DNA from 3 places in the Rossellomorea sp. DA94 genome. Region 1 is predicted to be linked to each of the others. Evidence: a T-box and tRNA genes for the amino acid it is inferred to sense, from the RefSeq annotation. Region 1 holds a T-box; the other regions hold tRNA genes.

Evidence for each region. A T-box is a leader RNA that pairs with one kind of tRNA and senses whether it is charged. The one in region 1 lies ahead of thrS (threonine--tRNA ligase), so its partner is inferred to be a tRNA-Thr.
Region 2: it encodes a tRNA-Thr, which carries the amino acid that the T-box ahead of thrS (threonine--tRNA ligase) is inferred to sense. The anticodon was not compared.
Region 3: it encodes a tRNA-Thr, which carries the amino acid that the T-box ahead of thrS (threonine--tRNA ligase) is inferred to sense. The anticodon was not compared.

The regions. Positions count from the first base shown of each region.
Region 1 is NZ_CP122397.1:3,279,986-3,283,239, forward strand. It holds gene thrS (threonine--tRNA ligase) at 137-2,068, opposite strand; T-box leader at 2,127-2,379, opposite strand; gene P8596_RS17105 (putative sporulation protein YtxC) at 2,432-3,254, opposite strand, start outside.
Region 2 is NZ_CP122397.1:4,187,876-4,191,129, reverse strand. It holds gene P8596_RS21750 (class I SAM-dependent methyltransferase) at 1-1,120, shown strand, start outside; gene P8596_RS21745 (hypothetical protein) at 1,306-1,458, opposite strand; tRNA gene P8596_RS21740 (tRNA-Glu) at 1,751-1,825, shown strand; tRNA gene P8596_RS21735 (tRNA-Val) at 1,856-1,931, shown strand; tRNA gene P8596_RS21730 (tRNA-Thr) at 1,957-2,032, shown strand; tRNA gene P8596_RS21725 (tRNA-Lys) at 2,051-2,126, shown strand; tRNA gene P8596_RS21720 (tRNA-Leu) at 2,161-2,245, shown strand; tRNA gene P8596_RS21715 (tRNA-Gly) at 2,254-2,328, shown strand; tRNA gene P8596_RS21710 (tRNA-Leu) at 2,334-2,422, shown strand; tRNA gene P8596_RS21705 (tRNA-Arg) at 2,508-2,584, shown strand; tRNA gene P8596_RS21700 (tRNA-Pro) at 2,592-2,668, shown strand; tRNA gene P8596_RS21695 (tRNA-Ala) at 2,677-2,752, shown strand; tRNA gene P8596_RS21690 (tRNA-Met) at 2,820-2,893, shown strand; tRNA gene P8596_RS21685 (tRNA-Ile) at 2,923-2,996, shown strand; tRNA gene P8596_RS21680 (tRNA-Ser) at 3,003-3,095, shown strand; tRNA gene P8596_RS21675 (tRNA-Met) at 3,125-3,198, shown strand.
Region 3 is NZ_CP122397.1:3,750,966-3,754,219, reverse strand. It holds rRNA gene P8596_RS19605 (23S ribosomal RNA) at 1-740, shown strand, start outside; rRNA gene rrf (5S ribosomal RNA) at 910-1,026, shown strand; tRNA gene P8596_RS19595 (tRNA-Val) at 1,037-1,112, shown strand; tRNA gene P8596_RS19590 (tRNA-Thr) at 1,200-1,275, shown strand; tRNA gene P8596_RS19585 (tRNA-Lys) at 1,294-1,369, shown strand; tRNA gene P8596_RS19580 (tRNA-Leu) at 1,435-1,519, shown strand; tRNA gene P8596_RS19575 (tRNA-Gly) at 1,528-1,602, shown strand; tRNA gene P8596_RS19570 (tRNA-Leu) at 1,610-1,698, shown strand; tRNA gene P8596_RS19565 (tRNA-Arg) at 1,783-1,859, shown strand; tRNA gene P8596_RS19560 (tRNA-Pro) at 1,865-1,941, shown strand; tRNA gene P8596_RS19555 (tRNA-Ala) at 1,950-2,025, shown strand; tRNA gene P8596_RS19550 (tRNA-Met) at 2,128-2,204, shown strand; tRNA gene P8596_RS19545 (tRNA-Ile) at 2,209-2,285, shown strand; tRNA gene P8596_RS19540 (tRNA-Ser) at 2,303-2,395, shown strand; tRNA gene P8596_RS19535 (tRNA-Met) at 2,563-2,636, shown strand; tRNA gene P8596_RS19530 (tRNA-Asp) at 2,755-2,831, shown strand; tRNA gene P8596_RS19525 (tRNA-Phe) at 2,877-2,952, shown strand; tRNA gene P8596_RS19520 (tRNA-His) at 2,975-3,050, shown strand; tRNA gene P8596_RS19515 (tRNA-Gly) at 3,067-3,140, shown strand; tRNA gene P8596_RS19510 (tRNA-Ile) at 3,152-3,228, shown strand; tRNA gene P8596_RS19505 (tRNA-Asn) at 3,238-3,254, shown strand, end outside.

The sequences.
Region 1 (3,254 bases):
CAACGTATTTCATAATATCAGACATCTAAGGAGAGTGCAATAGTTTTTTTGAAATTTATCGGGAAGGGACGGACCTCCAACAGAAACATTATGGTAAACCACAATGACCATTTGGAGGTCCGTCCCTCTTCCAATTTTAGCGATTCGCTTCTTTTGTAATTTGAGCGATGAATTCGTCAAGGGAAATCGTTTCGGATTTCTGCTCTCCGTATTTACGGACGTTGACGGACGTTTCCTTGATTTCATTGTCTCCCACGACGAGCATGTAAGGAACTTTGCTCATCTGTGATTCGCGGATCTTGTAGCCGATTTTTTCATTACGGTCATCGATCTCTACACGAAGTCCTTCAGCCTGAAGCTTTTCTTTCACTTCTTTCGCGTAGTCGAAGTGAACATCCGGAGAAACCGGGATCACCTGAACCTGTGTTGGAGCAAGCCATGTCGGGAATGCACCTTTGTATTCCTCGATCAGGAAGGCAACGAAGCGTTCCATAGTGGATACAACTCCACGGTGGATCACGACAGGGCGATGCTGCTTGCCGTCCTCACCTACGTATGTTAAGTCAAAGCGCTCAGGCAGTAAGAAGTCCAGTTGAACAGTGGATAACGTTTCTTCTTTACCCAGTGCCGTCTTCACCTGTACATCCAGTTTAGGGCCGTAGAATGCCGCTTCCCCTTCTGCTTCGAAGTAATCGACATCCAGTTCATCCATCGCTTCCTTGATCATGCCTTGTGCGCGGTTCCACATTTCATCGTCATCGAAGTACTTTTCTGTATCTTTAGGATCACGATATGAAAGACGGAACGAATAATCATTCAGATCAAAGTCTTTGTACACTTCCTGAACGAGGCGTACGACGCGCTTGAATTCTTCCTTGATTTGATCCGGACGTACGAAGATATGGGCATCATTCAGAGTCATTCCCCGTACACGCTGAAGTCCTGACAGGGCACCGGATAATTCGTAACGGTGCATCGTACCAAGCTCGGCGATACGGATCGGAAGCTCACGGTAGCTGTGGATGCCGTTTTTGTAAATCATCATATGGTGCGGACAGTTCATCGGGCGAAGGACAAGATCTTCATTGTCCATTTCCATGACCGGAAACATGTTTTCCTGGTAGTGATCCCAGTGACCGCTTGTTTTGTACAATTCCACGCTTCCCATGATAGGAGTGTAAACGTGGTCGTAACCCAGACGCTCTTCTTTATCGACGATGTAACGCTCGATGATGCGGCGGATCGTCGCACCTTTAGGAAGCCACATCGGCAGTCCTTGTCCCACTTTTTGTGAGTTCATAAACAGGTTCAATTCTTTCCCGATTTTACGGTGGTCACGCTCTTTCGCTTCTTCTAAAAGGCGTAAATGCTCCTCAAGATCTTCTTTCTTGAAGAACGCAGTCCCGTAAATCCGTTGAAGCATTTGATTATCACTATTCCCACGCCAGTAGGCACCGGCAATGCTTAACAGCTTGAATTCCTTGATTTTATTCGTTGATGGGACGTGGACCCCACGGCAAAGGTCGAAGAATTCACCTTGCTCGTAAATGGAAACCTGCTCGCCTGCAGGAATGGCTTCAAGCAGTTCAAGCTTGTACTCGTCACCGATTTCTTCGTACATTTTCTGCGCTTCGTCTCGGCTGACTTCTTTACGTACGACTTCCAGGTTTTCACCTGTGATCTTCTTCATTTCCTTCTCGATCACGGGAAGATCTTCCGGCGTAAACGTATGCTCTGAATCGATATCGTAATAAAATCCGCCTTCAATGACCGGACCGATCCCCAGCTTCGTTTCAGGGTATAAACGTTTGATTGCCTGTGCCATCAAATGGGCCGTACTGTGACGAAGGACTTCAAGGGCATCCGATGAAGGAGCAGTCACGATTTCAATCGCTCCATCTTCCTGAATTCCTGTGCGCAGGTCGATCATTTCACCATTTATTTTTCCAGCGAGCGCCTTCTTCTTCAGTCCCGGACTGATGGACGCAGCAATCTCTTCTGTTGTCGTACCCTTGGGAAACTCCTTAACATTACCATCCGGGAACTGCATTTTTACTACTTCTGACATGTGGTTTCACTCCTTAAAATATCTTTATACAACATAAAAAACCCCGCCCCTTCACGTTTGAAGGGACGAGGTTAATAAATAAACTCGTGGTTCCACCCAACTTCTCACTGTCCTGGTTTAAAGACAATGACTTCATTGAAAAAGAATAACGACATTTAGCCGTCAATCATTACTGTGAACCGGATCAGGTTCCGTTCATGATTGAAGTTCCGAGGTGGTAAATATCACTACCGAATTAGGAAGCTTGCAGCCTGGAGACTTCCCTCTCTGTGAATGAATAGGAATATTGTTGTCCTCATCATAACCTTTATTTATTGACTTATTATGTAGGTATTATAATCGGTTATGTTTTGAAAAGCAAGCCTATTCATTCGCAATATCCCACGAAGGATAAAGAAGTGTCTCGGGAAAATAACTTAACGGCAGAAGATCGATCCGTTCTTCAAAAATATTCTGTAGCGTCCGGATCAATTGATGATCCCCATTTCCATAAACGTGTATCTTCTCAGGTGCAAGGGACAATAAAGGGGCAATGGTGAATGAATCTACATATAAGGGGTGATTGGTGAGCAGCCGTTTATCGATCGCCTTCGTCAGCTCCTGCCGTGTCACTTCTTTCATGTCCTCATCAAAGAAACGAAATCCATACCCCGTCGAGTAAAGATGGACCGTGCGCATTTTCTGCTCCCTTGACGAGAGATATTCCCGCAGCATATGAACGAACATCTGATATTCCTGCTCCATCTTATATTCGTCTATGGCGAGATCCAGCATCAGCAGTAACCTCTCCTGAAGCTTTTTCAACCTGAACTTGCTGAAGGAGTCGAATGAGATGGGGGCCTTTCCTTCCAATAGAAGTTCAAGGCTCTCATGGACGTAGTCAGCCTCGTCCCATTCATCGATCAGCTCCATCAATTCCGGACGTTCACCCATCCTCATCTCTGACACGATTTCTAATATTTGATTGATTTCATCACTGTCTTCATACAAATAATTTTCTCTCAAGGCTGATTCGGACCAGTCCATGCATTTATCATTCATGACGAATTTGGAAACACCTTTGAAAAGCTTTTCCCGCTCCTTGAAGAAGGGCGAAACCTCTATCGTCAGATTATAGTGAGTTGTATGTTGAAAGAGCGTTTCATGAAACCATGATTGGATGAATTCTTTATTGAGGTATTCTTGA
Region 2 (3,254 bases), 910 kb from region 1:
AAAAAGAATCATAGAATCGTATCTCGCCGAGTGCACAATCGAAGAAATCGTCAACGGGAAACACCCTTCAAACGACCATGTCCGTTTGATCACAGCGCCCCTTCATGCACAGGAAGAAATGGCGGGGGTTGGGTTTTCTTTTTCACGGGCAGGGGAGAAGCTGATTGAATTCTGCCAGGAAGCGGAAAAATCACCACTTTATGACCGGGCCATCGTCTTGTTATATGACCTGTTCAACTTCAGAAAGGATGCCTATGACAGGCTGAACAATGAACAAACCTACCTAAGTGATATGAATAGCTCACAGGACTTCAAGAAAAAGATTTCCGACTACGCTGTAGGAGAGACAATGGTCGATATCGGTCCGGGGGGAGGCGTCATGCTGGACCTGTTGACCCGTCACCACCCTGGAGCCACCGTCATCGGAATCGACATTGCCGTCAATGTGGTGGAGGAGCTGAAGCGGAAGAAGCAAAGAGAAAACGCGGCATGGGAAGTCATGCAGGGAGATGCTCTCAAGCTCGAAGACTACATCGGGAAGGAAGGGGCCGACACGATCGTATTCTCGTCGATCCTCCATGAGATGTTCTCCTACATTCCCTACGAAGGTGAAAAATTCAATCATGGGGTCATTTCCCAAACCTTAAAGAGTTCCCTTAAAGCTCTCAGACCAAAAGGAAGGATCATCATCCGGGACGGCATCATGACAGAGCTGGGAGAAGAGAAGCGAATCATTCGTTTTAAAGACCCACACGGCCTCGGCTTCTTTAAGAGATACGTCGTAGATTTCAAAGGGAGAGCAATCACCTATACACCAGCAGGGGAAGATGCGGTCCTATTGAATATAAACGATGCAATGGAATTCCTCTACACGTATACGTGGGGGGAAGAAGCATACCCCCATGAAGTACAGGAGCAATTCGGCTATTTCACTCCATCAGGCTTTCGTGAATTTATCCAGGCGACGCTTGGAAACCAGGCTGAAATCCTGGTGTTTGAGCATTACCTGCAAGAAGGATATGAAGAACATTTAGAACAGAAGGTCGAGCTTACTGATGAAATCGGAAGACCGGTGCGTCTTCCGGATAGTACGTGTTTTATTGTGGTTGAGAAGAAATAATGCATTGCTGAAGATCTCACTCCTGAGTAGGGTGAGATCTTTTTATTCGAGGATATCAGTAGCTTCAGTATTAAGATAATTTATTAAACAAACGTTTGATTAATTGAAAAATCCCTTTTAAGACAGAAGGGAGGACGACTAAACAAACGTTTGTTTAAAATATGCACGCTTGTTCCTGCTGTATTTTAAATCGTCATCTCAACATTATTTTCTTCAGCTAACTTTTCAAGTTCATGGGTGAAGTTTCTAATCCTAGCTCTCCCTTCAACTAACACATCATTCGCCTGAGCGAATATGTCATAGTCCTGCTGATTGATTGCTGCAAGTGTTTTGAGCATCGTTTTACTAATGAGACATAAGTGAGTGGAAGTGGGTATTTTAGTTGGACAAGTATAAATCTTGGAGGATGAACTCCTGAATAAATCTATAGAAATAAAAGACAAATTTATGAAGGCTGAAATTATCTATTGATATATTCTTTAAAGATATGGTATATTCTTTTTCGGCTTACAAAATGCTATAATGAATAGGTTGAAAAAAAGTTTTCTTTTATATTGAATTAGAAGTTGACTTCTGCGAAACTAATTGATATAGTAATACATGTCCTCGAACGGGATATTTTAAATGTATGGCCCATTGGTCAAGCGGTTAAGACACCGCCCTTTCACGGCGGTAACACGGGTTCGAATCCCGTATGGGTCACCATTTTGTTTTTGAAGGAAATAGTTAGATAACGGAGGATTAGCTCAGCTGGGAGAGCATCTGCCTTACAAGCAGAGGGTCGGCGGTTCGATCCCGTCATCCTCCACCATTTTAATCACACGGAAACTTTATATGCCGGTGTAGCTCAACTGGTAGAGCAACTGACTTGTAATCAGTAGGTTGGGGGTTCAAGTCCTCTTGCCGGCACCATTTGGTTTAATATGAGATGAGCCATTAGCTCAGTTGGTAGAGCATCTGACTTTTAATCAGAGGGTCGAAGGTTCGAATCCTTCATGGCTCACCAAAGATTTTTGCCTCGGCAAAACATCTTACCATTTGCGGGTGTGGCGGAATTGGCAGACGCACCAGACTTAGGATCTGGCGCCGCAAGGCGTGGGGGTTCAAGTCCCTTCACCCGCACCAATACTTGCGCGGAAGTAGTTCAGTGGTAGAACACCACCTTGCCAAGGTGGGGGTCGCGGGTTCGAATCCCGTCTTCCGCTCCAAACTAGCCGGGGTGGCGGAACTGGCAGACGCACAGGACTTAAAATCCTGCGGTAGGTGACTACCGTACCGGTTCGATTCCGGTCCTCGGCACCAGGATTTTTTGCGAAAGCAAAATAATCATCATTAATTTGCGCAAGCAAAATAACTTTCCTTACATCACTAATATAGAATTCATTTTGCGCCCGTAGCTCAATTGGATAGAGCGTTTGACTACGGATCAAAAGGTTAGGGGTTCGACTCCTCTCGGGCGCGCCATATATATCGGGAAGTAGCTCAGCTTGGTAGAGCACTTGGTTTGGGACCAAGGGGTCGCAGGTTCGAATCCTGTCTTCCCGACCACCTTATTTGGGGCCTTAGCTCAGCTGGGAGAGCGCCTGCTTTGCACGCAGGAGGTCAGCGGTTCGATCCCGCTAGGCTCCACCAAGTTTATTTACGGAAGTGAAATAAACTTGATTGGTTTCACAGAAAACCAATCACATAGTAGATTCGTGGCGGTGTAGCTCAGCTGGCTAGAGCGTACGGTTCATACCCGTGAGGTCGGGGGTTCGATCCCCTCCGCCGCTATTATTTAATACATAACGTACGATTTATAAGGACCCTTAGCTCAGTTGGTTAGAGCAGACGGCTCATAACCGTCCGGTCGTAGGTTCGAGTCCTACAGGGTCCATTATACGGAGGAATACCCAAGTCCGGCTGAAGGGATCGGTCTTGAAAACCGACAGGGGTGTAACAGCCCGCGGGGGTTCGAATCCCCCTTCCTCCTCCATATTATCTTTTGAAAAACACTATTATCGTCGCGGGGTGGAGCAGTTCGGTAGCTCGTCGGGCTCATAACCCGAAGGTCGCAGGTTCAAATCCTGTCCCCGCAATACCATTTTGATTTATTTATGAATTAGGAACTTGATAATTCGCGATGAGTCACGTA
Region 3 (3,254 bases), 470 kb from region 1:
GCATCGGTGGGATACTACCCTGGCTGTATTGAAATTCTAACCCGCGCCCCTTATCGGGGTGGGAGACAGTGTCAGGTGGGCAGTTTGACTGGGGCGGTCGCCTCCTAAAGAGTAACGGAGGCGCCCAAAGGTTCCCTCAGAATGGTTGGAAATCATTCGCAGAGTGTAAAGGCACAAGGGAGCTTGACTGCGAGACCTACAAGTCGAGCAGGGACGAAAGTCGGGCTTAGTGATCCGGTGGTTCCGCATGGAAGGGCCATCGCTCAACGGATAAAAGCTACCCCGGGGATAACAGGCTTATCTCCCCCAAGAGTCCACATCGACGGGGAGGTTTGGCACCTCGATGTCGGCTCATCGCATCCTGGGGCTGTAGTCGGTCCCAAGGGTTGGGCTGTTCGCCCATTAAAGCGGTACGCGAGCTGGGTTCAGAACGTCGTGAGACAGTTCGGTCCCTATCCGTCGTGGGCGCAGGAAATTTGAGAGGAGCTGTCCTTAGTACGAGAGGACCGGGATGGACGCACCGCTGGTGTACCAGTTGTCTTGCCAAAGGCATCGCTGGGTAGCTATGTGCGGAAGGGATAAGTGCTGAAAGCATCTAAGCATGAAGCCCCCCTCGAGATGAGATTTCCCATCACGTAAGTGAGTAAGATCCCTAGAAGATGACTAGGTAGATAGGTCAGAGATGGAAGCATGGCGACATGTGGAGTTGACTGATACTAATCGATCGAGGACTTAACCACAAAGAGTCATTATTTTAATGAACAACAATTGGTCGATATTCGGCTTTCTTGACATCAATTCTTTATCTAGTTTTCAGGGAATAATTTTATACGAAAATATAAAAAAGCCTTGAAAAATTATATCTACACGATATAATAATACTTGTCCTAAAAAAGAGACAAGACATAGTCTGGTGACAATGGCGAAGAGGTCACACCCGTTCCCATGCCGAACACGGAAGTTAAGCTCTTCAGCGCCGATGGTAGTTGGGGGATCTCCCCCTGTGAGAGTAGGACGTCGCCAGGCTATATACCATGGAGGATTAGCTCAGCTGGGAGAGCATCTGCCTTACAAGCAGAGGGTCGGCGGTTCGATCCCGTCATCCTCCACCAAAGATTTTTGCGCCAGCAAAATATCTTTCCTTAAACTGCTCCGGTGAACTACTTTCATTAAGCAGTATTTATAAAAGGATCTTACACGCCGGTGTAGCTCAACTGGTAGAGCAACTGACTTGTAATCAGTAGGTTGGGGGTTCAAGTCCTCTTGCCGGCACCATTTGGTTTTTTATGAGACGAGCCATTAGCTCAGTTGGTAGAGCATCTGACTTTTAATCAGAGGGTCGAAGGTTCGAATCCTTCATGGCTCACCATTGATTTTTGCTTCGGCAAAATATCTTACCATTGTTTTTCTCCAATGTGAAAAACATAAATAAATGCGGGTGTGGCGGAATTGGCAGACGCACCAGACTTAGGATCTGGCGCCGCAAGGCGTGGGGGTTCAAGTCCCTTCACCCGCACCATTTCTTTTGCGGAAGTAGTTCAGTGGTAGAACACCACCTTGCCAAGGTGGGGGTCGCGGGTTCGAATCCCGTCTTCCGCTCCAGAGACTTGCCGGGGTGGCGGAACTGGCAGACGCACAGGACTTAAAATCCTGCGGTAGGTGACTACCGTACCGGTTCGATTCCGGTCCTCGGCACCAGGATTTTTTGCGAAGCAAAATAATCATCATTGATTTGCGTAAGCAAAATATCTATCCTTACGTTACTATTATAGAATTCATTTAGCGCCCGTAGCTCAATTGGATAGAGCGTTTGACTACGGATCAAAAGGTTAGGGGTTCGACTCCTCTCGGGCGCGCCATATATCGGGAAGTAGCTCAGCTTGGTAGAGCACTTGGTTTGGGACCAAGGGGTCGCAGGTTCGAATCCTGTCTTCCCGACCACCTTCTTTGGGGCCTTAGCTCAGCTGGGAGAGCGCCTGCTTTGCACGCAGGAGGTCAGCGGTTCGATCCCGCTAGGCTCCACCAAGATTTTTTGCACCAGCAAAATAATCTTCATTGATGTTTGCACAGCAAAAAATCCTATATGTTTTGCGAAAGTGAAACTGAATACTATGTTATATGTTTCTTGGCGGTGTAGCTCAGCTGGCTAGAGCGTACGGTTCATACCCGTGAGGTCGGGGGTTCGATCCCCTCCGCCGCTACCATTAGGGACCTTTAGCTCAGTTGGTTAGAGCAGACGGCTCATAACCGTCCGGTCGTAGGTTCGAGTCCTACAAGGTCCACCAAGTACCATTTTTATTACGGAGGAATACCCAAGTCCGGCTGAAGGGATCGGTCTTGAAAACCGACAGGGGTGTAACAGCCCGCGGGGGTTCGAATCCCCCTTCCTCCTCCATATTATCTTTTATATTTTATCGTCGCGGGGTGGAGCACGACCGAATAATCTTCGGAGCGTCTACATCAGCGCACCGACTGAGCAGCAACTTGAATAAGCTTACTGAAGTCGGGGTGGTTCTACGCGATACACAATGGGATAGTGGACACTTAAATATATTTTATCGTCGCGGGGTGGAGCAGTTCGGTAGCTCGTCGGGCTCATAACCCGAAGGTCGCAGGTTCAAATCCTGTCCCCGCAATACCATTTTGATTTGTTTATGAATTAGGAACTTGATAATTCGCGATGAGTCACGTATGGATAGTTATTTTCGCTAGCGCGAAGGTAATGAAACCTATTTTGCTAACGCAAAAAGCTTTGGTCCGGTAGTTCAGTTGGTTAGAATGCCTGCCTGTCACGCAGGAGGTCGCGGGTTCGAGTCCCGTCCGGACCGCCATTTTCATTAAAAGATAATGGTATTATTTTTTTCAAAACTAAGTAAGGCTCAGTAGCTCAGTTGGTAGAGCAATGGACTGAAAATCCATGTGTCGGCGGTTCGATTCCGTCCTGAGCCACCATTTTTTATTTAGACACATTATGGCGATTGTGGCGAAGTGGTTAACGCACCTGATTGTGGTTCAGGCATTCGTGGGTTCGATTCCCATCAGTCGCCCCATATTTTATTTTTTATTGCGGGTGTAGTTTAGTGGTAAAACCTCAGCCTTCCAAGCTGATGATGAGGGTTCGATTCCCTTCACCCGCTCCAATTTATTTTTTGGGCCTATAGCTCAGCTGGTTAGAGCGCACGCCTGATAAGCGTGAGGTCGGTGGTTCGAGTCCACTTAGGCCCACCATTTCATTATTCCGCAGTAGCTCAGTG